3 regions of the Allobosea sp. NBC_00550 genome follow, and region 3 is predicted to be linked to each of the others. Evidence: riboswitches for the same ligand, from Rfam matches in the RefSeq annotation. Region 3 holds a riboswitch; each other region holds the start of a gene.
The links. Region 3 has a riboswitch for cobalamin ahead of NWE53_RS22270 (ABC transporter substrate-binding protein). Riboswitches for the same ligand answer to the same signal wherever they lie in the genome.

Region 1 (7,505 bases), 2.5 Mb from region 3:
TTGCGTGATCAGGCGGGCGCTGCGGTGGCCGCTGACATAGATCCACAGCCAGTTCAGCGCGACGGCGAGGCGGTTCCGCAGTCCGATCAGGAAGAAGATGTGCGCGACGCCCCAAGTCCACCAGGCGATGCGCCCTTTCAGCTTGATCCAGCCGAAATCGACGATCGCCGCGCGCTTGCCGATCGTCGCGAGATTGCCGGCATTGCTGTAGGCGAAGGGCGGCGGCGCGGTCTCGCCCTTCAGCCGCGTCTTGATCACTCCGGCGACGTAGCGCCCCTCCTGCTTGGCCGCGGGTGCCACGCCGGGCACCGGCTTGCCGTCGGCCGAGACGACACGGGCCGTGTCGCCGACGACGAAGATATCGCGCTGGCCGGGGACCGTGAGGTCGGGCTCGACCATCACCCGCCCGGCCCTGTCGGCCGGCGCGCCGAGCCACTCCGCCGCAGGCGAAGCAGCGACGCCCGCCGCCCAGAGGATCGTCCTGGCCGGGAGAAAGGCGCCGCCGAGTTCGATCCCGTCCGCGGTGCAGTTCGAGACAGCGTGACCGAGCTTGATTTCGACGCCGAGCCCGATCAGCGCCCGCTCCGCATAGGCCGAAAGGTCCTCGGTGAAGCCAGCCAGGATGCGCGAGCCGGCCTCGACCAGGATGACGCGTGCGGCGCGCGTATCGAAGTTGCGGAAATCGCCGCGCAGCGTGTCATGCGCCAGCTCGGCGATCGTGCCGGCAAGCTCCACACCGGTCGGACCCGCGCCGATGATCACAAAGGTGAGGAGCTCGGCGCGCCGGGCAGCGTCCGTCTCCCATTCCGCCTGCTCGAAGGCGGAGAGAATACGCCGCCTGATCTTCGTCGCATCTTCGAGCGTCTTCAGCCCGGGCGCATAGGGCTCCCACTCGTCATGACCGAAATAGGAGTGTCGCGCCCCGGTCGCCAGGATCAGGCTGTCGAAGGCAAGCGGCGGCTCGCCCTCTATCAGCACCTTCTTGTCGCTCGGATCGACGCCGACGACGCTGCCCAGCAGCGTGGTGACGTTCTTGTAGCGCCGCAGCAGCGAACGGGCCGGCCACGCGATTTCGGAGGTCGGCAGCGACGCCGTCGCGACCTGATAGAGCAGAGGCTGGAAGAGGTGATGGTTGCGCCGGTCGATGAGCGTGATCCTGACCGACTCGCCGGCGAGATTTCGCGCCGCCTCCAGCCCGCCGAAGCCGGCTCCGACGATGACGATGTGATGGGGCGTGCCGGCCGTCACGGGCTACCCGACATGGAACAGGCTGCGATAGCGATATCTGGAGATGCGTCTCATGAGTTCTCCCGCTTCACCAATAAGCCAGCGCCGCCTTTGCGAGAAGCGGGGGATGGCGCGGGACGACAGAACCGTCCCGCAGCCGGCGCTATTGCAGATCGCGGAAAGCTTCCTTCAATCGCTCGACGGCCTCGATCACGGTGGCGCGCGGCGTGGCGAGGTTGAAGCGCAGGAAGCTGTCGCCCCCCGCCCCGAAGCTCGCGCCATGGTTCACCGCGATCTTCGCCTGCTTCTCGACGCGGGCGGTGAATTCCGCCGGCTCCATGCCGGCCCCGCCGAAATCGACCCAGGCGAGATAGGTCGCCTCGAGCGGCATCGAACGCAGGCCGGGGATCGTGTTAACCCCGTCGTCGAACAGCTTCCTGTTGCCGTCGAGATAGGCCACGAGCCGGTCGACCCAGGCCGCGCCTTCGGGACTGTAGGCGGCGGTCGCCATCGCCATGCCGAAGGAATTGGGCGAGATGCCGTGGGCGTTCATCCGGGCGCGGAACCGCTCCCGCAGCGGCTCGTCGGGAATGATGACGTTGCCGACATGGGCGCCCGCGATGTTGAAGGTCTTGGTGGTCGCCGTCATCATCACGAGGCGGTCCGCGATTTCAGGCGCAGCCAGCGGCATGACGGTGTGCCTGGCGCCCGGCATGACCAGATCATGATGGATCTCGTCGGCGACGAGGATCAGGTCGTGGCGCTTGCAGAAGGCCGCGATCTCGCGGAGTTCGTCGCATGTCCAGACGCGCCCGCCCGGATTATGCGGCGAGCACAGCATCAGCATCCGCTCGCGGCCGGTCATCTGCGCGTCCCAGCCGGCGATGTCGAGGACGTAGCGGCCCTCCTCGATCCGCAGCCGGCACTCCACGACCTCCCGGCCGGCCGAGCGGATGATGCGGGCGAAGGCGTGGTAGACCGGCGTCATCAGCACGACGCCATCGCCCGGCGCGGTGAAGGCATCGACGCAGAGCGCCGTGCCATTGACGAGGCCATGGGTGGTGAAGATCGCTTCCGACGCCACGTCCCAGCCATGGCGGGTCTTCATCCACCAGCGGATGGCGTCGCTATTGGTGCGGTCGTCGCCGAAATAGCCATAGACCCCGTGAGCCGCCATGCGCTCGACCGCCTGCTGGACGCAAGGCGGCGGCCGGAAATCCATATCGGCCACCCACATGGCGATGCCGTCGGAAGCGGCCACGCCATAATACTTCTCCATCGTGTCCCATTTGGCCGAATGGGTCCCGCGGCGGTCGATCTGCTCGTCGAAGTCCGGCAACCTAAGCATCGTCATCCTCGGCAACAGCAGAGCGGCCAAGCCGCGGAAAGCGCCGAGAGATGGTGATTCCGACCCGGCCCGTGGCTTCTGTTCTGCCGTGCCGGCTCGCGGGCGTAAACCGGCGCGATCGCGACGGCTGGCCTCCGGATACGACATGGCGCGCGATCTCCCGCCCCCGTCCTTACCTTTGGTTAAACCTATTTGACGACGACACTTTTCCGCCGTAATCGTCACCGGGACGGTTCCCTCACGGGATCAAAAGGGAACGCGGTGCGGGTGGCCAGCCACCCCATGCCGCGGCTGCCCCCGCAACTGTAAGCGGCGAGCCTTTCGCCATACGCCACTGGGACCTCGGACCTGGGAAGGCGGCGAAGGGCATGGACCCGCGAGCCAGGAGACCTGCCGTCAGCCGTGGTCACACGCGAACACGTTCGGACGGGGTGCGCCGATCGCTGATTTGACTGTTTGCCGCCTTTTGCGCGGCGATGGGAGATCGCGTTCGCGGTGACGTGCCACTGACGTCAACGCCCGAGGTCTCCATCGTGATCCCCGCCCTTCCAGCCGCAGAACGCGGCCGCCTGCTGCTATGCGTTTCCTTCCTCGCACTGGCCTGCTCCGCCCCGGTACTCGCCCAGAACGCACCCGCCCCGCTCGCGCTCGACGAGATCGTTGTCAGCGCGACCGGCACGCCGACCCCGGCGCGCGAGATCGCGAGCTCCGTCACCGTCATCACCGCCAGGGAGATCGAGCAGCAGCAGCGCCGCACCCTGCCCCAGGCTCTCGCCACCGTGCCCGGCCTCAACATCGTCCAGACAGGCGGACCGGGCGGCCTGACCTCGGTCTTCATGCGCGGCACCAACTCCAATCACGTCAAGGTTCTGATCGACGGCATCGAGGCGAACGACCCCTCGACGCCCAACCGCTCCTTCGATTTCGGCTCGATGCTGACCGACGACATCGAGCGCATCGAGGTGCTGCGTGGCCCGCAGAGCGGCCTGTACGGCGCCAATGCGATCGGCGGCGTCATCTCGGTCACCACGAAACGCGGTGAGGGGCCGCCCAGGGCGACCGCGCGGGTCGAAGCCGGTTCCCACGGCACCTTCAACCAGTCCGCCGGTTTCAGCGGTGGCGACGATCGTTTCAACTATGCCTTCAACGTCGCGCATTTCCGCACCGATGCGACCGACGTCACGCCGCCGAACCTCGTCCCGCCCGGCCGCCGCATCAATCCGAATGCCTTCGACAACTACAGCTATTCCGGCCGCATCGGCGTCGCGCTCGGCGACACGCTGTCGCTCAACTGGGTCGGCCGCTATCAGGACGGGCAGTTGCGCTATACCGGCGACACCGGCTTCCCGAGCCGCCCCGCCCCCTATCGCTCCCTGCAGAATTACGCACAGGCCTTCACACGCGGCGAGGTCGTCTGGGATCCGTTCGCCGGACGTTTCGTCAACACCTTCGGCGTTTCCTACACGAACCAGGACCGGGCGACGCGAACGGCCAACGGCACGACCGGCATCCTCGGCCTGCCCAACGAAAACCTGGGCGAGCGCACCAAGCTCGACTGGCGCGGCAATATCGAGATCACCAAGGGTCACAACCTGATCATGGGCCTGCAATACGAGCGCGAGCGCTTGGACACCGCGAGCCTCGTCGCTTCCAACGGCAACAAGGCCGCCTATCTCGAATACCAGGGCAATATTCAGGACCGCTATTTCCTGGCGGCCAACATCCGCCACGATAATGAAGACAGCTATGGCGGCCACACCACCTATCGCATCGCGCCGGCCGTCATCGTCCCGGGCATCGAGACCAAGCTGAAGGCGAGCTACGGCACCGGCTTCAAGGCGCCGACGCTGAGCGAGCGCTTCATCGACTATCGCCCCGGCTTCAATTTCTTCGGCAACCCGAACCTGAGCCCGGAAGAAAGCCACGGCTGGGATATCGGCTTCGAGCAGCCGCTCTTCGACAAGCGCCTTCAGTTCGGCGGGACCTGGTTCCAGAACGACATCGACAACCTGATCGTCACCAACACGGCAGGCAACTCCTACGCCAATATCGGCAAGGCGCAGACCAAGGGCGTCGAAGCCTTCGCCGCGCTGGAGATTTCGCCCCAGTTCCGCATCCGCGCCGACTACACCTTCACCCTCGCCAAGGACGAGATTGCGCGGCAGGAATTGCTGCGCCGCCCACGCCACAAGGCGAGCGCAACCGCGACCTGGACGCCGACCGACAAGCTCACCTTCTCGGCGACGCTGCTCTATGTCGGCTCCTGGGTCGACGGCAATCGCGACTTCTCGGTCCCGCGCATGAACGCGAAGGGCGCGACGCTGGTCAATCTCGCCGCCGAGTACAAGGCGACCGACAAGGTCACCGTGTTCGGGCGGATCGACAATCTCTTCGACAAGCGCTGGGAGAACCCCATCGGCTTCCTCGTCCCGGGCTTCGGCGCCTATGGCGGCATCAAGGTGGCGATCGGCGGATGACGCCGTTCCGCGCCAGGCATGGGCTGACCGGCTTGTGCGCTCTCGCCATCGCGGCCTTCGCCGCCATGGCGTTTGGCGCGTCGCCAGCGGCGGCGAAGCCGGCGCGGATCGTCTCGCTCAACATGTGCACGGACGAACTCGTCCTGCGCCTCGCGCCGCCCGAGCACATCGCTTCGATCACCTGGCTCTCGCGCGATCCGCGCAACGCCAATATGGCAGAGGCGGCACGCGCGATCCCGGTCAATCACGGCCTCGTCGAGCAGGTGCTCGCCTCCCGGCCCGACCTCGTCATCGCCGGCGCCTACACCACCCGCGCGACGGTCGCCCTGCTCAAGCGGGTGGGGATGCCCGTGCGCGAGTTTGGCGTGCCCCGCAACATCGCCGAAATGCGCGCGCAGATCGCGGAGATGGCGGCGCTGCTCGGAGAGGAGGAACGCGGCGCGGCGCTCGTTTCCGACATCGACGCGCGCCTCGCCGTTCTGGCGGCGAAGCGTCCGACCGAGCGCCGCCGCGCCATCGTGCTTCGCCCGAACGGCTTCACGGTCGGGCGCGGCTCGCTGGTCGACGAGATCCTGACGCTGGCCGGGCTCGACAACATCGCCGCCGGCCTCGGCATCGACAGCTATGGCCAGATCGCGCTGGAGACAGTGGCGCTCGGCGGCGCGCAGATGCTGATCCTCAACGACACGCCGGGCGGCCAGCCCTCGCTCGCCCATGAGGTGCTGCACCATCCGCTGATCGAGAGGCTCCGCGAGCGCCTGAAGCTGGTCGCCCTGCCCTCGCGATTATGGACCTGCGCCGGTCCGAGCGTGCTCGACGCCATCGAGTTGCTCGCACGCGCCGCCGAAGAGGACCGATGAAGACCTTGCCCTTCCAGCCGCCATCGCTGGCGCTTCTCATCGCGCTGCTCGCGCTCGCGACGCTCGCCGTCTTTGCTCTCTCGACGGCGGTCGGCTACGCCCCGCTCGATCTCGGCGCGGCGATCCGCGATTGGCTGGCTGGGCGCCCGACGCTGCCGGCGCTCGTGCTGACGGAGCTGCGGCTGCCGCGCGCGATCCTCGGCACGCTGGTCGGCTTCAGCCTCGGCCTGTCGGGCGCCGCCATGCAGGGCCTGCTGCGCAATCCGCTGGCCGAGCCCGGTGTCGTCGGCATTTCGAGCGCCGCCGCCTTCGGCGCAGTCGTCGCCTTCTACAGCGGGCTTTCAGCCAGCGTCGCGCTCGCCCTGCCGCTCGGCGGCATCGCAGGCGCCGTCGTCGCCACGCTCCTGCTGTTCATCCTGCTCGGACGCGGCGCCGGCACCACGACGCTGATCCTCGCCGGCGTCGCCATCAACAGCTTCGCCGGTGCCGCCACATCGCTGGCACTGAACCTTGCGCCCAACCCCTATGCGGCGCTGGAGATCGTGTTCTGGCTGATGGGCTCGCTCGCCGACCGCAGCCTGAACCATGTCCTGCTCGCCCTGCCCCTGATGCTCGTCGGCTGGGCGTTGTTGCTCTCGACCGCGCCGGCCCTCGACGCGCTGACGCTGGGCGAAGACACGGCCGCCAGCCTGGGCTTCGATCTCACCTGGCTGCGCGCCCGCCTGATCGGCGGCACGGCGCTCGCCGTCGGCAGCGCGGTCGCGGTCACCGGTGCGATCGGCTTCGTCGGCCTCGTCGTGCCGCATCTGCTGCGCCCGCTGGTCGGCAACCGCCCCGGCCGCCTGCTGCTGGTCAGCGGCTTCGGCGGCGCCAGCCTCGTCCTGCTGGCCGATACCGCGCTCAGGCTCGCCCCGATCCCGCCGGATCTGAAACTCGGTGTGGTCACTGCGCTGATCGGGGCACCCTTCCTCTTCAGCCTCGTCAATCGCATGCGGCGGGAGGCGTGATGGCCATCGAAGCGCACGGCATCACCGTCGAGCTCGGCGGCAAGGCGGTCCTCCAAGAGGCCGACCTCACTGTTCGACCCGGAGAACTCCTCGGCCTCGTCGGCCCCAACGGCGCCGGCAAGACGACGCTGCTGCGCGTCATGGCCGGCCTGCTCGCCCCGGCGCGGGGCGCCGTCCGCTACGATGGCGAGAGCGCCAGAGAACTCCGGCGGCAGGCGCTGGCCCGGCGCGTCTCCTTCCTGGCCCAGGGCGGCGATACCTCCTGGCCGCTCTCGGTCGAGACCGTGGTCGGGCTTGGCCGCCTGCCGCACCGCCGCCCCTTCGGCGGGCTCTCGGAAGCCGACAAGGCGGCCATCGCCACAGCGCTCGACCATTGCGACGTCGCGAGTTTCGTCGATCGCACCATGGGCACGCTTTCCGGCGGCGAACGCCGGCGCGTCCTGCTGGCCCGCGCCCTCGCGGTCGAAGCGCCCTATCTTCTCGCCGACGAACCGCTCGCCGGCCTCGACCCGCTGCACCAGCTCGAAGTGATGGAGCTGCTGCGGCAGACCGCGCGACGCGGCGCCGGCGTCGTGGTCGTGCTGCA
Region 2 (7,505 bases), 2.4 Mb from region 3:
GGGTCGGTTGCTGGGGCCGAGCGTCTTGAAGCGCTCGCGAAAATGGCGTGGAATCGGGCGGCCGGTTTCGACCGCCACATCGACGAGATAGGCGTCGACGACCCTGTTTCCGCGAAGCTCGGCGGCGGCGAAGGCTTCGAGCCGGTCGGCTGCCGGGTCGTCTGCAGCGACCAAAGCCAGCGCCGGATCGCGCGTCCAGGCCAGAGCGTCGGCGCCGTCATTGCTCGCGAACACCACGTCGCCGTCGAGCAAGTCATTGGCGAGCAGGATCGCCGGCAGCGGCACGCGTTTCGTCACAGCGGCCATTATGCGGCCCCCGCCAAGGTCAGCGTCAGCCCGTCGCGCGCCATGACCCGCCAGCCTTCTACGGCTTCCAGTGCATGACTCCGGCCCTGTCGATCGACGACGTTCAGAATTGCCACGATAACGCCCATCCCCGTTCGGTCTTCCGAACAGGATTTTACGCTACAGGCGGGGTATGGCTCAATTCACATCAGGTAGTCGGTTTTTTCGTATTATCGACTCTGTAGAGTAGAATTATCCTGAAGAAGGAGTTTTGGGCCGATCCGTCGCAAAATTTTGCCATCTCGGCAGCGTCCGGCACGGAGAGAGGACGCCGCCTCGGTTCGACCGTCGTCAGGCGCTCTTGAGGATCGCCTCGACGATCTCCTGGACGTCCAGCGCCTCGCTCAACGTCGCGAGATGATGTGGCTCGCCACGCGTCAGCTTTGCGACACCTTCGAGCTGGCGGCGCAGGGCCAGGGGGCGCGCTTCGTTCTGCGAGAGAGCCTCCGGATCGCGCTCCCAGGAGCCGTCAGCCAGACGCCGCTCGGCCTGCGACCAGTCGCAGAGGCGTACCGCGCCCTTGTCGCCTTCGAGCGTCCAGACGTTGTGGTCGTCCTTCGCGGTGGTGCCGACGCTGCCGGTGAGGGTGGCAGGCAGGGCGCCTGCCGTCAGCGTCGCCTCGATGCGGCGCTCGCTCTTGCCGGGCTCGGGATAGACAGCCTTGCCAGCGAGGCCGGCGAAAGGCCCCGCGATACGACGTGTCAGGAACAGGAAATGCGAGACGACCTCGCGGGTGAAACCGCCCTGCACCGGCCCGTCGAGCCAGCCGGCCGCATCGGCCTGCCAGGAGCGCGGCCAGGTCGCGAAGGCGACCTCGATCGAGATGCGCCGGGGCGTGCCGACGACGCCCGAGGCGATCCATTCCTGCAGCCGTACGACGGCCGGGGAGGAGGCGAAGGGGAAGTTCACGGCGCCGCGCTCCTTCGCTTCGGAGACGAAGGCGCGTGCATCGGCGAGATCGACCGCCAGCGGCTTCTCGCAGAACACGGCCTTGCCGGCGGCAAGCGCCGCCCGGGCATGGGCGAGATGGGAGGTGGGCGGGGAGGCGATGTAGACGCAGTCGCTGGCGGCGATCAGGGCAGCGGCGTCGGGCTGGTGCGGGACCGCGGGCAGGGCGGTCGCGATCCGTTCCATGGCCGCGGAGGAGGGGTCCCAGATGCCGGAGACCTGCAGGGCCGCGGCCGGCTGGTCGAGCGCTGCGCGCAGCATGCGCTCGCCCATGATACCGGCGCCGATCAGGCCGAAGGAGATTGAGGTCTGGGGCATGTGAGGTCTCGAGCAGGCGGTTGATGGAATTGCCGCGCCCTGCATGGCATGCCGCGATGGTCGGACGGAAGCCGCTTTAGCTGCCGGATCAAGTCGGTGTCGCGACGGTCCGCATCCGAGCCGTCAGCGAAAGCCCCATCACCGCCAGCGCGAACAGCACCCAGAGCGGGTCGGCGCGATTGAGCAGGAACGCTTCCAGCATGCCGACATAGGTCATGAAGATCACGATCATGACGAAGAGATCCGCCAGCCTGCGATTGGCCGGCGCACGCCAACTCGCGAGATAGTTCAGCAGCGGCTTGCCCATCAGCAGATAGATCATCACCGCCGCACCCGGGACGCCGAAGGCCAGCGCCGCGTCAAGATAGCTGTTGTGGCCGGAACCGATGCCGCGCACATCCCAGCTTGCCTCGAAGTTCTCCTCGAGGCCGGTGACGATCGGCGTCTGCCAGAAGCTGGCGTAGCCGTAGCCGAGCCAGGGCCGCTCGGCGATGTGCCGGAGCGCGAATTTCCAGATCTCGTCGCGGCCAGTGAAGGTCGGATCGGAGATCAGCGCCGCGCTGAGCGCGTGGAGCTGCGGCCAGATGACGGAGCCGACGGTCAGGGCGGCGATGGTCGCGACCAGGACGAGGTGCAGCAGGATCGTCAGGCCGGGCCGTCCGGTGATGCGGCTCAGGAATACGAGGCCGATCGTCAGCGGCAGGAAGCCCAGTGTCGTCTTGGAGCCGCTGTTGAGCACGAAGAGCACGCCGAGCGCCACGATCAGGCCGCCGCGCCAGCGTAACCCGCTGCGCCAGGCGTAGATGCCGAACATCGCCATGATCGAGAAGACCGGTGCCGCGAAGTTCTTGTGGCTGAGGTGGCCGCGCCAGTCGCCGGCATGGACCCCTTCGGCGCCTTCCGAGCTGTGGACGGCGAGATGCGGCGCGAGCAGTAGCGCCCCGTAGACCAGCGCCAGCAGCAAGAGGCAGGCATTGGCTGCGGCGGTCGCGAAGCTTCGTTCGTCGCGCGGCAGGACAAGCACGCCGGCAATGATGGTCATCACGATCGCCGCGAGCAGAAGTCCGCGCAAAGACGCGGTCGGATCGAGCGACTGGGCGGCTGAAAGCGCTGCGATGCCGAAGATGATCGCCCAGCTGCCGCTGCCGAGCCGAGCCAGAACTGCTCGCTGCGTCAAGCTCAGCATCGCGACCAAAAATGCGAGGCCAAGGACGAAATAGCCGATCTGGTTGACGATATTACCGGTGGATTCGCCTGGCGCAGTCGCCTCGGGCGGCCCGGCGAAGGGCTGGAGCGACATCATCAGCACGAACAGGCCGAAGCCGGCGAGAACGTTGCCGAGCGAGCCCGTGCCGGCAATGCGCGCGGTTGAGCCTGATCGTGCCGGCTGGTTGGTGATCGAGCCCTGGACGCTCTCGCTCATGGCCGCTTCGCGTTGGACTGGACGACCTTGCTCCGGGGAGCCGGGCTGGCTGTCGACATCGTAGGCGCTGACATATTAAGGGCCTCTAACTCCGGCGGCCTGACGGCAAGAGCATCTGACGACGCTGCCGTTTACGTCTCTTTTACGCCGACGCGTTGAGCTTCGCGCCATAAGCATAAGATCGAATCGGGAGCAACCATGTCCGTCCCCGCCGCCGCGAGCGAGCAGGCCCGCCTGGACGAGCTGGCGCAGTATGACATCCTCGATACGCCGGGTGAGGAATCCTTCGACCGGATCACGCGCCTCGTTCGCCGCACATTGAAGGTGCCGATGGCGACCGTGACTTTCCTCGATGGCCACCGGCAGTGGTTCAAGTCGCGCGAGGGCTTGTCCGACTGCGAAGGAGATCGGCGTAGCGCGCTCTGCGACGTCACGATCCGCCGCGGCGAGCCGTTGATCGTGCCCGATACCCGTGCCGATCCGCGCTTCACCGACAATCCGCTCGTCACCGGCGCGCCGCATCTGCGCTTCTATGCCGGCATACCGCTGCGAGGCGAGGGCGGTCACAATATCGGCACGCTCTGCGCCATGGACACCGCGCCCCGCGCCTTCGATGGAGAGGACGTTGCGATCCTCGCCGATCTCGCCGCGATCGTGATGGACGAGCTCAGGTTGCGTCTGCTCGTGTCCACCGATGTCCTGACCGGGGCACTCTCGCGCCGCGCCTTCCGCAATGAAGCCGGCAAGGCGATCGCACTCGCGTTGCGCCATCGCCATGAGACGAGCTGTATCGCCTTCGACCTCGACCACTTCAAAACCGTCAACGATACGCAGGGCCATGCCGGCGGGGACACCGTGCTGACCGGCACCGTGGCCGCCTGCCGCGACCTGCTGCGCCAGAGCGACCTGATCGGGCGCCTCGGGGGCGAGGAGTTCGCGATTCTGCTGCCGCATACGGGGCTGCAGGCCGCTCTCAGCGTCGCGCAGAAGCTACGGGAAAGCATCGCCGCCCAGCGCTTCGAAGGCGTCGGCGGACCGTTCGCCGTGACCGCGAGCTTCGGCATCGCGGCGCTTTCAACCGCCGCATCGGATCTCGAAGCCGTGCTTCAGCAGGCTGACGAGGCGCTCTATGCCGCCAAGACCGCGGGTCGCAATCGCTGCATCGCGGCCCATGCAGGCGCTGCGAGCAACTCGCCCTTCGGTCGGCGCGTGCTCAAGGCCGGCAGCATCGTGTTCAACGGCGGCCGCTCGGTGATCGACTGCACCGTCAAACGGCTTTCCGACGAGGGCGCCAGCCTTGCCGTAATCGATTCGGCCGGCGTGCCCGGCCGTTTCAAGCTCGCGATCGAGGCCGATAATTTCTCGCGTTTCGTGCATGTGGTGCGCAAGGCTGGCCCTGAGATCGACGTTCAGTTCGCCTGAGTTGGCTCAGATGGAGCGACCGACCGGGCCGTGTTTCAGCGTGGATGCCGGCGCTTACGGCGGGCATTCGATGGCAGCTGCCAGGCCGTTCATCCTCGCTTTCCACGACGGTTTGTATCCAGCACATACGAGCAATTGACGGATGAATGGAAAAGACCGCTAAATGTAGTGGTCACGGTCTCTCGAATCGCAAGATCGAGAGCTAAGAGGGAAGCCGGTGCGAAGCCGGCGCTGCCCCCGCAACTGTTAGCGGTGAGTTCTCATCCAGCATTAAGTCACTGAGGCCGCAAGGCCTTGGGAAGACGGGCGAGAACGACGACCCGCGAGCCAGGAGACCTGCCGCGACCCTAGTTAACGTCCTCGGGCGGGGTGTCCCGGTGGTGCGCTGGCAGGTCGCGGCCTCTCGTCGTCGCGCGCCCTTTCCACGCGTCCGCCTTGGCCTTCGCCCCCAACATCTTGATCTTGGGGTTTGGAGCCGATGTCTCTTTCCGTTGAAGCCGAACGGCCTGCGCCGGCGCCGTACAGTGCCGAAACCGTCTCGCAGCCGCGCGCCGTCGCGAGCGAACCGGGCTTCCAGGTGATCCGCCGCAACGGCGCGGTCACGCCCTTCGATGCCTCCAAGATCGCAGTGGCCCTGACCAAGGCGTTCCTGGCGGTCGAGGGTTCGAGCGCCGCCGCCTCGCGCCGCATCCACGACATCGTCGCCGACCTCACCACGCAGATCGTCGCGGGCCTGACGCGCCGCGCCGATGCCGGCCGCACCTTCCATATCGAGGACGTGCAGGACCAGGTCGAACTCGCCCTGATGCGCTCCGAGCATCACAAGGTCGCACGCGCCTATGTGCTTGACCTGCTGTCGTCCTTCGATTTCATGGCCTCGACGCCGACGCTGTTCAATTCGGGCACGCTCCGCCCGCAGCTGTCCTCCTGCTTCCTGACCACCGTTGCCGACGATCTCGACGGCATCTTCAAGGCGGTGAAGGACAATGCGCTGCTCGCCAAGTATTCCGGCGGCCTCGGCAACGACTGGACGCCGGTGCGCGGATTGGGCGCCCATATCAAGGGCACCAATGGCGAGAGCCAGGGCATCGTGCCGTTCCTGAAGGTCGCCAACGACACGGCGATCGCGGTCAACCAGGGCGGCAAGCGAAAGGGCGCGGTCTGCGCCTATCTCGAGACCTGGCATGTCGACATCGAGGAGTTCCTCGATCTGCGCAAGAACACCGGCGACGACCGCCGCCGCACCCATGACATGAACACGGCGAACTGGATTCCCGACCTGTTCATGCAGCGCGTCGCGGCCGGCGGCCAGTGGACGCTGTTCTCGCCCGACGAGACGCCGGACCTGCACGGCCTCTACGGCAAGCCGTTCAAGGCGGCCTATGAAGCCTATGAGGCCAAGGCCGACCGCGGCGAGCTCAAGGTGTCCAAGCGCGTGGCAGCGCTCGATCTCTGGCGCAAGATGCTGACCATGCTGTTCGAGACCGGCCATCCCTGGATCACCTTCAAGGATGCCTGCAATCTGCGCTCGCCTCAGCAGCATGCCGGCGTCGTGCATTCGTCCAATCTCTGCACCGAGATCACGCTCAACACCTCGGCCGATGAGGTCGCGGTCTGCAATCTCGGCTCGGTCAACCTCTTTGCCCATGTGACGGCGGAGGGGCTCGACCAGGCCCGGTTGGCGAAGACGGTGAAGACCGCCATGCGGATGCTCGACAATGTCGTCGACATCAATTTCTACACGATCCCGGAGGCGCGCCGTTCCAACCTGCGCCATCGCCCGGTGGGCCTCGGCGCTGCAGACCCTGCGCCTGCCGGCGGCTTCGGAAGGCGCGGTCGCCTTCGCCGACAGCTCCATGGAGGCTATCAGCTTCCATGCGATTTCGGCCTCGGTCGATCTAGCCGCCGAGCGCGGCCGCTATCCGAGCTTCGAGGGCTCGCTTTGGTCGAAGGGCATCCTGCCGATCGACTCGCTCGATATCCTCTCGGAAGCCCGCGACGGCGATGTCGAGCTCGACCGCTCGGCGACGCTGGATTGGGAGCCGCTGCGCGAGCGAGTGAAGACCATCGGCATGCGCAATTCCAATACGATGGCGATCGCGCCGACCGCGACGATCTCCAACATCGTCGGCGTCTCGCAGTCGATCGAGCCGTCCTACAGCCAGCTCTACGTCAAGGCCAACATGTCCGGCGACTTCACGGTGGTGAATGCCGGGCTCGTGCACGACCTGAAGGCGAGGGGGCTTTGGGACGAGGTGATGGTCTCCGACCTGAAATACTATGACGGCAAGGTCAGCGGGATCGACCGCGTTCCGGAGGACTTCAAGGCGCTCTACGCGACCTCCTTCGAGATCGAGACGAGCTGGCTCATCCGCGCCGCGGCGCGCCGGCAGAAATGGATCGACCAGGGCCAGTCGCTCAACCTCTATATGGCGCAGCCCTCGGGCCGGAAGCTCGACGAGGCCTATCGGCTGGCGTGGCGGCTGGGCCTGAAGACGATCTATTACCTGCGCGCGCTCTCGGCGACCCACGTCGAGAAATCGACGCTGAAGGGGACGGACGGCAAGCTCAACGCGGTCTCCGCAACTGTGCCAGTCGCGGCTAAGGCAGCTCTCGCGGCCGCGCCGATCCTCGTCGATATCCCGCTCGATAACGGCATGGCGGTGCCCAACGCCTGCTCGATCGACGATCCGACCTGCGAGGCCTGCCAGTAACGGCCGCCGTCATCCCACCTCGCGCGTCATTCTCGGGCGAAGCGAAGCGCAGACCCGAGAATCTCGATCGGAAGAGGGCGCTGGACCCCTCCTTCGGCCGGAGATGCTCGGGTCATGCCCGAGCATGACGCCCTTCATTTCACGAACGGAATTTTTCCATGCTCGACTGGTCCGAAACCAAGCCCGCGACCCCAGCCAACCCCGCCATCCTGACCAACCCGGTTCCCACGGCCGACGCCACCGGGCTGGGCGAGATCGATCGCTCCGGCGGGCGCGTCAGCGTCGACGAGAAGCGGATGATCAACTGCCGCGCCGACGTGAATCAGCTTCTGCCG
Region 3 (7,505 bases):
GAAGTCGCCGGACTATGCCGCACGGCAGGGCGATCTCGGCATCCCCGTCACAAGCTTTCCGATCGGCGATTTCGGCGTTCCCGAGGATGGCGGCGGCTTGAAGACCCTCGCGCAAGAGGCTGCACGCGACCTGAAGGCGGGGACGGCGCTGTTCGTCCACTGCGCCGCCGGCATCGGGCGGACGGGCATGGTCGCGACCTGCATCTTGGTCGCGCTCGGCCTGAGCGGGGATGCGGCGATCAGCGCGATCGCCGCCGCCGGCTCGGGCCCCGAGACGGATATCCAGAAGCGCCTGGTCGCCCGCTACGCTGAAGAGGCGCTGAATTCCGGCCGCTGAACCTGGCGCTTATTGCTCGAAATACATGTCATCCCGGACGGAGCGAAGCGCAGATCTGGGATCCATGCCTGAACCTTGATCGGTAGCGCGCTGGCATGGATCCCGGGTCAAGCCCGGGATAGCGGCGTGGTTCCGAGCTGGATAAGCACGCTCCTGCACACCCCCAGTCACGCTCCCGGCTGGTCCCGATCGAGGTCGACCAGGTATTCGATATGCCGGCGCCCGGCATGGTCGGGCTTGATCGCCACGGCCACGCCGAACACGGTCCGGATGGTCTCTTCCGTCAGCACGGTTTCCGGCGTTCCCGCCGCCAGCAACCGGCCATGATGCAAGAGCGCGATCTCGTCGCAGAACAGAGCGGCGAGGTTGAGGTCGTGCAGCGCGACGATGCAGGTGATGCCGAGCCGCCGGATCAGCGTCAGGATCGAGAGCTGATGCTGGATGTCGAGATGGTTGGTCGGCTCGTCGAGGATCAGCTCGCTCGGCTCCTGCGCCAGCGCCCGCGCGATATGGACGCGCTGGCGCTCCCCGCCCGAGAGCGTGTGCCAGGGCTGGTCATGCCGGTCTTCGAGGCCCACCCGCACCAGCGCTTCGCTGACGGCGGCCTCGTCGGCTGCGCTCCACGAGGCGAGCGCGGCGCGATGCGGCGTGCGGCCAAGGCGGACGACCTCGCAGACGGAGAGCTGGATCTCGGTCGTCGCCTGCTGTTCGACGAAGGCGAGCCGCTGTGCCAGTTCGCGTCGCGGCACCCTCGCGATGTCGCGCTCGTCGAGCGTCACCACGCCGCTCGCCACCTTGCGCAATCGGCAGAGCAGCCTGAGCAGGCTCGACTTGCCGGAGCCGTTGGGGCCGATCAGGCCGAGGATGCGCCCCGGCGCCGCCGCGAGCGTCACACCGTCGACGATCATCCTTCCGGCCGCGCTCCAGCGCACGTCCTGCGTCGCGAGCGTCATGCCGGCTTCCTCACGCAGGTCTCCTGGCGCGATAGAGGATCAGCGCGAAGGCCGGCGCCCCGAACAGGGCGGTGACGACGCCGATCGGCAGGATCTGCTGCGGTACCAACACGCGCGAGAGGATGTCGGCGAGGATCATGAAGACCGCGCCGATCACGAGGCAGGCCGGCAGCAGGCGGGCATGGCCAGAGCCGACGAGGAAACGCGCGGCGTGCGGGATGACGAGGCCGACGAAACCGACCGTGCCGACGATGCTGACCATGGCGGCGGTCATCACCGCCGTCGTCGCGAACAGCACGATCCGCACGCGCAGAACCGCGATGCCGAGCGAGGCGGCGGCGTCGACGCCGAAGGCGAAGGCGTCGAGCGCCTTGGCGTGCAGCATGCAGACGCCGAAGCCGAGCAGGGCGACCGGCGCCGCCATCCATAGATCCGGCCAGCGCACGCCGCCGAAATTGCCGAGCAGCCAGAACATGACGCCACGCGCCTGCTCGGCGCTGGCGAGTGTCGTGACGATGGTTGCCGTCGCGGCGTTGAAGAGCTGCGAGGTCGCGACGCCGGCCAGGATGACGCGGTCGCTGGCGCCGCCCGCCCCCGTCGCGAGCAAAGCGACGGCTGCCAGCGCCGCGCAGGCGCCGATGAAGGCGCCTGTCGACAGGCTGATCGCCACGCCGCCGATGCCGATGCCGAGGATCAGCACCGCGACGGCACCGGTCGAGGCGCCGGCGGAGATGCCGAGGATATAGGGCTCGGCCAGCGGATTGCGCAGCAGCGCCTGCAGGATCGCGCCGGAAAGCGCGAGCGCCCCGCCGCACAATCCGGCCATCAATGCCCGGCTCAGGCGATAGTCGAAGATCACGCCCTGCTGGATCGCGCTGACCGGCAGGTCGAGGTCGAACAGCCCGTTGCCGAGCGCCTTGACGGCGACCTGAAACGGGATCGCCATCTCGCCGATCGTCACCGCCAGCGCCACCGACAAGGTGAGTGCCAGCAGCGACAGCAGCGCGAGACCGATCCGCGCCGGCCAGTTCGGACCGTGGGCGGCGTGGCTCAAGGGGCGATGCCGAAGCTCGCGATCGCCTTGGCGAGCGTCTCGATGCCATCGACCGTATCGAGCCCGGCGCGAGTGGCCCCGACGTCGATGATGACGACGCGGTTGTTCTTCACCGCGTCGAGCTTGCTGGCGACGGCATCCGTCTTCAGGAATTCGAGCTTCTTCTCGATATCGTCGACCGGGAAGCGGCGGCGGTCCATCCTGACCGTGACGATCACGGCCGGGTTGGCGGCGGCGATGCTCTCCCAGCCCACCAGCGGCCATTCCTCGTTGGTGGTGATGATGTTGCGCGCCCCGAGCTGCGACAGGATATAGGCCGGCACGCCGTTCTTGCCGGCCATGAAGCCGTCGCCCTTGATGTCCTTGCTGGAGAACCAGACGACCACGGGCACGTCCTGCGCCTTCAGCTTCACGACCTGCTCGACGGCCTTGTCCTCGCGCGCCTTGAGCTCGGCGACGAGCTTCTCGGCGCGGTCGGAAACGTCGAAGATCTGCCCGAACTCGCGGATGTTGCGATAGACCAGCTCCATCGAGAACATCTGCGTGCGCACGCCGTCGCCGGGGCCGGAATTGTCCTTGCCGACGCAATCGGTCGGCGAGACATAGGTCGGCACCTTGACCTTGTGGAACTGGTCGCGCTTGCCGACGATGCCGTTCGGCCCGAGATGCCATTCGAACATCGCGGTGACGAGGTCTGGCTCCTGGCCGACGACGGCCTCGAAGCTCGGGTCGTTGTCGGCGAGGCGCTTCACCTTGGCGTTGACGGCCTCATAGGACTTGGCGACCGGCGAGAACCAGACGGCGGTGCCGACGACACGGTCGCCGAGGCCGAGCGCATAAAGGATTTCCGTCTGGGTCTGTCCGAGCGCGACGATGCGCTTGGGCGGGGCGGCGAAGGTGATCGTCTCCCGGCAGTTCTCCAGCGTCAGTGGATACTGCGTCGGAGCTGCCGAGGCGGCGGCGGCGAAGAGGACGCTGCCGGCGGCCGCGGCGAGCAAGGCGGGAACGAACTGGAAGGCACGACGCATGAACGGGACCGGCTTGGAGAGGGCGTCACGGCAGCGGAGCAGCGAGGCCCCGGCGCAACGGACATCAAGTGTAACAATGTTGCATTTCTCATAGGTCGCGCGACGCGGGCGCGTCAAGTGACGTGCGGCCTGCGCGGCGGCATCAGCGGATATCGTGGACATGGATTTCATCGCTCCCCGAATGAGCGCGGGGAGTCTGGGCGGATACGGCCGGATGCGGGGTCTGGGGACGCCGCCGACGCGCATCCCTCCGGAACACCCCGCCCGAAAGACGTCTCGCGATCGCGGCAGGTCTCCTGGCTCGCGGGTCGACGCCTGATCCGCCCGGCCTTCCCAGTGCGCGGGGCACCAGTGGACGATGGACGGAAGGCTCGCCGCTTACAGTTGCGGGGGCAGCCTCGGCTTCGGCGAAAGGCGCCTCACCGAATTCCCTCTTAGCTCCGGGGTGCGACCCGGAGAACCTCGATCGACCGGCACCATAGGGCGGCGCCGAGGCGCGTCAAGCGGGCAGACGCTACGTCACCGTCCTGAACGATCCGAACTGCGAGAACAATGCGGCGGTGCCGCCGGTATGGATCACGCAGGCCGGCTCGCCGACGGCGATCCGGCCCTCGGTGAGCGCCTCGACGAAGCCGGCACAGGTCTTCGCCGTATAGACATGCTCGATGAGGATGCCCTCGGTGCGGGCGAAGGCCAGGATGGCGGCTTCCGAGGCCGGGGTCGGCACGCCCCAGCCGCCGCCGAGATGCTCCATGTGATACTGCGGCGGCGCCGCATCGAGAGGCGCGACATCGAGCCCCGTCCGGTCGCGCAGGCCCTCATAGATGCGCCGGACATGCTCCTCCAGCTCCGCTCGCTCGTATTCGACGCTGACGAGATGGACCTGGAAGGGATGCCCGAGCAGGGCATTGCCGAAGATGAAGCCGGCCTCTGTCGGCCCCATCGAGCCCGCGAGAAAGACGTGCCGGATCGGTGCCTCTTCCCGCTGCGACTGTTCATGCAGTTCGAAGGCGGCCCGGACATAGCCCATCGCGCCGAGCACGGGGTCGCCAACGATGTAGGGCTTCCGCCCCTGACGCACGAGTTCCGCCGCCGCTTCGGCGAGCGCTGCGTTGCGCTGGCTTTCATCGACCGCTCCGATAAAGCGCAGCTCGGCGCCGAACAGTCGGTTCAGGAAGGAGCGCTCGCGATTCTCCGGCGTATCCGGCGCATTGTGCAGGACGATGCAGTCGAGACCGACGAGCGAGGCAGCCGCGGCCGTGAGGCGGCAGAGATTGGAGGTCGCACCGCCTCCGACTAGAAGGTATCGGCCTTCTCGCGCAGCGCAGCGCCCAGCCAGTATTCGAGGCTCCGCAGCTTGTTGCCGCCGAGCGCGATCTCCATCAGGTCGTCGCGCTTGATGTAGACGCCGGGCCGGCCGAGCTTCTCCTCGAAACGGCGCAGCCTCTGGACCGGCGTCGGAGCCTCGACGAGGGCATGGCGCGGCTCGCGCAAAAGGGTGGAAGGCTGAGGCGTCATCGTCCCGTTCGCGGTAGGACCTAGTCAGGCTGGGTCGATTGGGCGGCGATCAGCCGCCGTACTGGGCGTCCGAGACCTGCTCCAACCATTCGACGACCTTGCCGTTCTCGGCTTCCTGAATGGCGATATGGGTCATGCCCGTTGCCGGCGCCGCGCCATGCCAGTGCTTTTCGCCGGGCGGAAACCAGACCACGTCGCCCGGTCGAATCTCCTCGATCGGCCCGCCCCAGCGCTGCACCCGGCCGGCACCGCTGACGACGACCAGCGTCTGGCCGAGCGGGTGGGTGTGCCAGGCCGTCCGCGCGCCGGGCTCGAAGGTGACGCTGGCGCCCTGCACGCGCTCTGGCGCATGCGGATTGAAGAGCGGGTCGATCCGGACCGATCCGGTGAACCAGTCGGCCGGTCCCTTCCCGGACGGCCGGGAGCCGGCGCGCATGATCTCCATGGTGATCTCCTCGTCTCCGGCGCTGCGGAAGGCGCTCGGGATATTGCGACGATAGGCGCTCCGATGGGAATCGCCTCGTCTGCTACGGGCATAGACCGGGAAGCGCCGTGCCGACAGAGGCGTTCGGATTGAACGAGGCCGGCGCGCCTTGGCGGTGATGATCGGTTGAGCACCCCTGAGGGTTTGGCTCGCAAAGCGGGCGATTGATGCCGCTTTATTGTGCAAATCAGTTTCTTGGATGGCGTCATCGATGGCCTCGGCCAGCTGAGGACCGAATGGTCGGTGCCTCCTGCCGCTTTTGAATGCAGGTGATGGCACTGAAGCGCAGTGCAAACGCGCCCGCCAGCCGGCGCGGGCCGATCAATCCTTTGCCGCGGACGAGCCACTCTGATCGCAATGACATCGAGCTTTCCCGGCTGGCATATCACTTGCGTCTTTTTTCGGCAGCAGAGGGGAAGGCGGCGTGCGTGTTGCTTGGCGGGATCGCGATAGGGGAAGAGCTGTGCGGCTTGCGATCCGCATGATGCTGGGCATCGATGCGGTGGGGGGCGAAGCTGAGACGTTCGTCCCGAAGCGGAAGCGGCGTTGAACATGTTGTTGGCTGCCGATAGTGCGGCGATGCAGGGCGCCGGACCGCCACGGATGCAGCGTGCCGTCGGTCATGCCGGCGTGAGTTTTCGGTCGCTGGACGGGACGACGCGTCTCGAACGTCTCTTCCAGGATGGCTGCGCCAAGATCCGCCTGCCCAAGACGCTGGGCGTCGACGATCCGCAGGCGATCCTCATCAACACCGCAGGCGGCCTGACGGGCGGCGATCGGCTGGCCACCGAGGTGAATCTCGGTGCGGATACCGCCGCTTGCGTGACCACGCAGGCCTGCGAGCGTGTCTATCGCTCGACGGGGCCGGATGCGACGCTCACCAATCATCTGCGCGTCTCGGCCGGCGCGCGTCTCGCCTGGCTGCCGCAGGAGACCATCCTGTTCGATGGCGGCCGCCTCTCGCGCCGGCTCGACGCCGATCTTGAGGGTGATGCCGAGCTGGTCGCGGTCGAGGCCGTGCTGTTCGGCCGGATGGCGATGGGCGAGACGCTGCGCAGCGGGCTGCTGCATGATCGCTGGCGGGTGCGTCGCGACGGGCGGCTGATCTTCGCCGACGATCTGCGTTTCGAGGGTGATATCGCCGCGCGCATGGCGCCGCAGGCGGTTATGGCCGGCCGGCGCGCCATGGCGACGGTGCTGTTCACTGGGGCCGCACCCGAGCGCTTTCTTGAGTCCGCCCGATCCATCATTGGACCAGCCGGCGGCGCCAGCGCGTGGAACGGCAAGTTCCTGGCGCGGCTGGTCGAGGAAACCGGGCTCGCTCTGCGGCGGCGGCTGGAGCCGCTGCTGACCCTGCTGATGGGCGGCCGTTCGCTGCCCAAGGTCTGGCAACTCTAGCAAGGCCCGGAAACTCTAGGATGACGGCATGAACCTGACACCGCGCGAGAAGGACAAGCTCTTGATCTCGATGGCCGCCATGGTGGCGCGCCGCAGGCTCGAGCGCGGCGTCAAGCTGAACCATCCCGAAGCGATCGCGCTGATCTCGGATTTCGTCGTCGAAGGCGCGCGCGATGGCCGCAGCGTCGCCGAGCTGATGGAAGCCGGGGCGCATGTCGTCGGCCGGGCGCAGGTCATGGAAGGCGTCGCCGAGATGATCCACGACGTGCAGGTCGAGGCGACCTTTCCCGACGGCACCAAGCTCGTCACCGTCCATGAACCGATCCGCTGACGTCCCGACACAGAGGCTGCCATGAAGAGACTGTCGATCGCCCTGATCCTGAGCGTTGGTGCCGCGAGCCCGGCCTTCGCCCATCTCAACCCGGCCGAGCATGGCTCGTTTGCGGCCGGCTTCTCGCATCCGCTCTTCGGCGTGGACCATATCCTGGCGATGGTCGGCGTCGGCCTCTGGGCGTTCCTTGTCGGCGGGCGCGCGATCTGGGCGATCCCGCTCGCTTTCGTCGTCACGATGATGCTCGGCTTCGCCGCGGCGCTGGCGGGCATCGGTTTGCCCTTCGTCGAGCCGGTGATCGCCGCCTCCGTCGTCGTGCTAGGCCTGCTCGCGCTCGTCGCGCTGCAGGTGCCGACGCCGGTCGGCATGGCGGTGGTCGGCTTCTTCGCGCTGTTCCACGGC

Region 1: linked by a shared signal. The riboswitch ahead of NWE53_RS07140 (TonB-dependent receptor plug domain-containing protein) and the one ahead of NWE53_RS22270 (ABC transporter substrate-binding protein) in region 3 are both predicted to bind cobalamin.
Region 2: linked by a shared signal. The riboswitch ahead of NWE53_RS06320 (ribonucleoside-diphosphate reductase subunit alpha) and the one ahead of NWE53_RS22270 (ABC transporter substrate-binding protein) in region 3 are both predicted to bind cobalamin.

Annotation. Positions count from the first base shown of each region.
Region 1 covers NZ_CP102772.1:1,516,174-1,523,678, forward strand. The annotation lists gene NWE53_RS07130 (NAD(P)/FAD-dependent oxidoreductase) at 1-1,248, opposite strand, end outside; gene NWE53_RS07135 (MalY/PatB family protein) at 1,391-2,575, opposite strand; cobalamin riboswitch at 2,790-2,987, shown strand; gene NWE53_RS07140 (TonB-dependent receptor plug domain-containing protein) at 3,076-5,052, shown strand; gene NWE53_RS07145 (ABC transporter substrate-binding protein) at 5,049-5,912, shown strand; gene NWE53_RS07150 (FecCD family ABC transporter permease) at 5,909-6,919, shown strand; gene NWE53_RS07155 (ABC transporter ATP-binding protein) at 6,919-7,505, shown strand, end outside.
Region 2 covers NZ_CP102772.1:1,347,048-1,354,552, reverse strand. The annotation lists gene NWE53_RS06340 (DUF2849 domain-containing protein) at 1-306, opposite strand, end outside; gene NWE53_RS06335 (Gfo/Idh/MocA family protein) at 637-1,611, opposite strand; gene NWE53_RS06330 (O-antigen ligase family protein) at 1,700-3,034, opposite strand; gene NWE53_RS06325 (sensor domain-containing diguanylate cyclase) at 3,233-4,456, shown strand; cobalamin riboswitch at 4,615-4,814, shown strand; partial or broken gene NWE53_RS06320 (ribonucleoside-diphosphate reductase subunit alpha) at 4,935-7,170, shown strand; gene NWE53_RS06315 (ribonucleotide-diphosphate reductase subunit beta) at 7,329-7,505, shown strand, end outside.
Region 3 covers NZ_CP102772.1:4,672,217-4,679,721, forward strand. The annotation lists gene NWE53_RS22255 (protein-tyrosine phosphatase family protein) at 1-337, shown strand, start outside; gene NWE53_RS22260 (ABC transporter ATP-binding protein) at 505-1,290, opposite strand; gene NWE53_RS22265 (FecCD family ABC transporter permease) at 1,301-2,344, opposite strand; gene NWE53_RS22270 (ABC transporter substrate-binding protein) at 2,341-3,372, opposite strand; cobalamin riboswitch at 3,642-3,852, opposite strand; gene NWE53_RS22275 (1-aminocyclopropane-1-carboxylate deaminase/D-cysteine desulfhydrase) at 3,887-4,714, opposite strand; gene NWE53_RS22280 (hypothetical protein) at 4,669-4,890, opposite strand; gene NWE53_RS22285 ((R)-mandelonitrile lyase) at 4,940-5,335, opposite strand; gene NWE53_RS22290 (hypothetical protein) at 5,647-5,859, shown strand; gene NWE53_RS22295 (urease accessory protein UreD) at 5,927-6,772, shown strand; gene NWE53_RS22300 (urease subunit gamma) at 6,801-7,103, shown strand; gene NWE53_RS22305 (HupE/UreJ family protein) at 7,125-7,505, shown strand, end outside.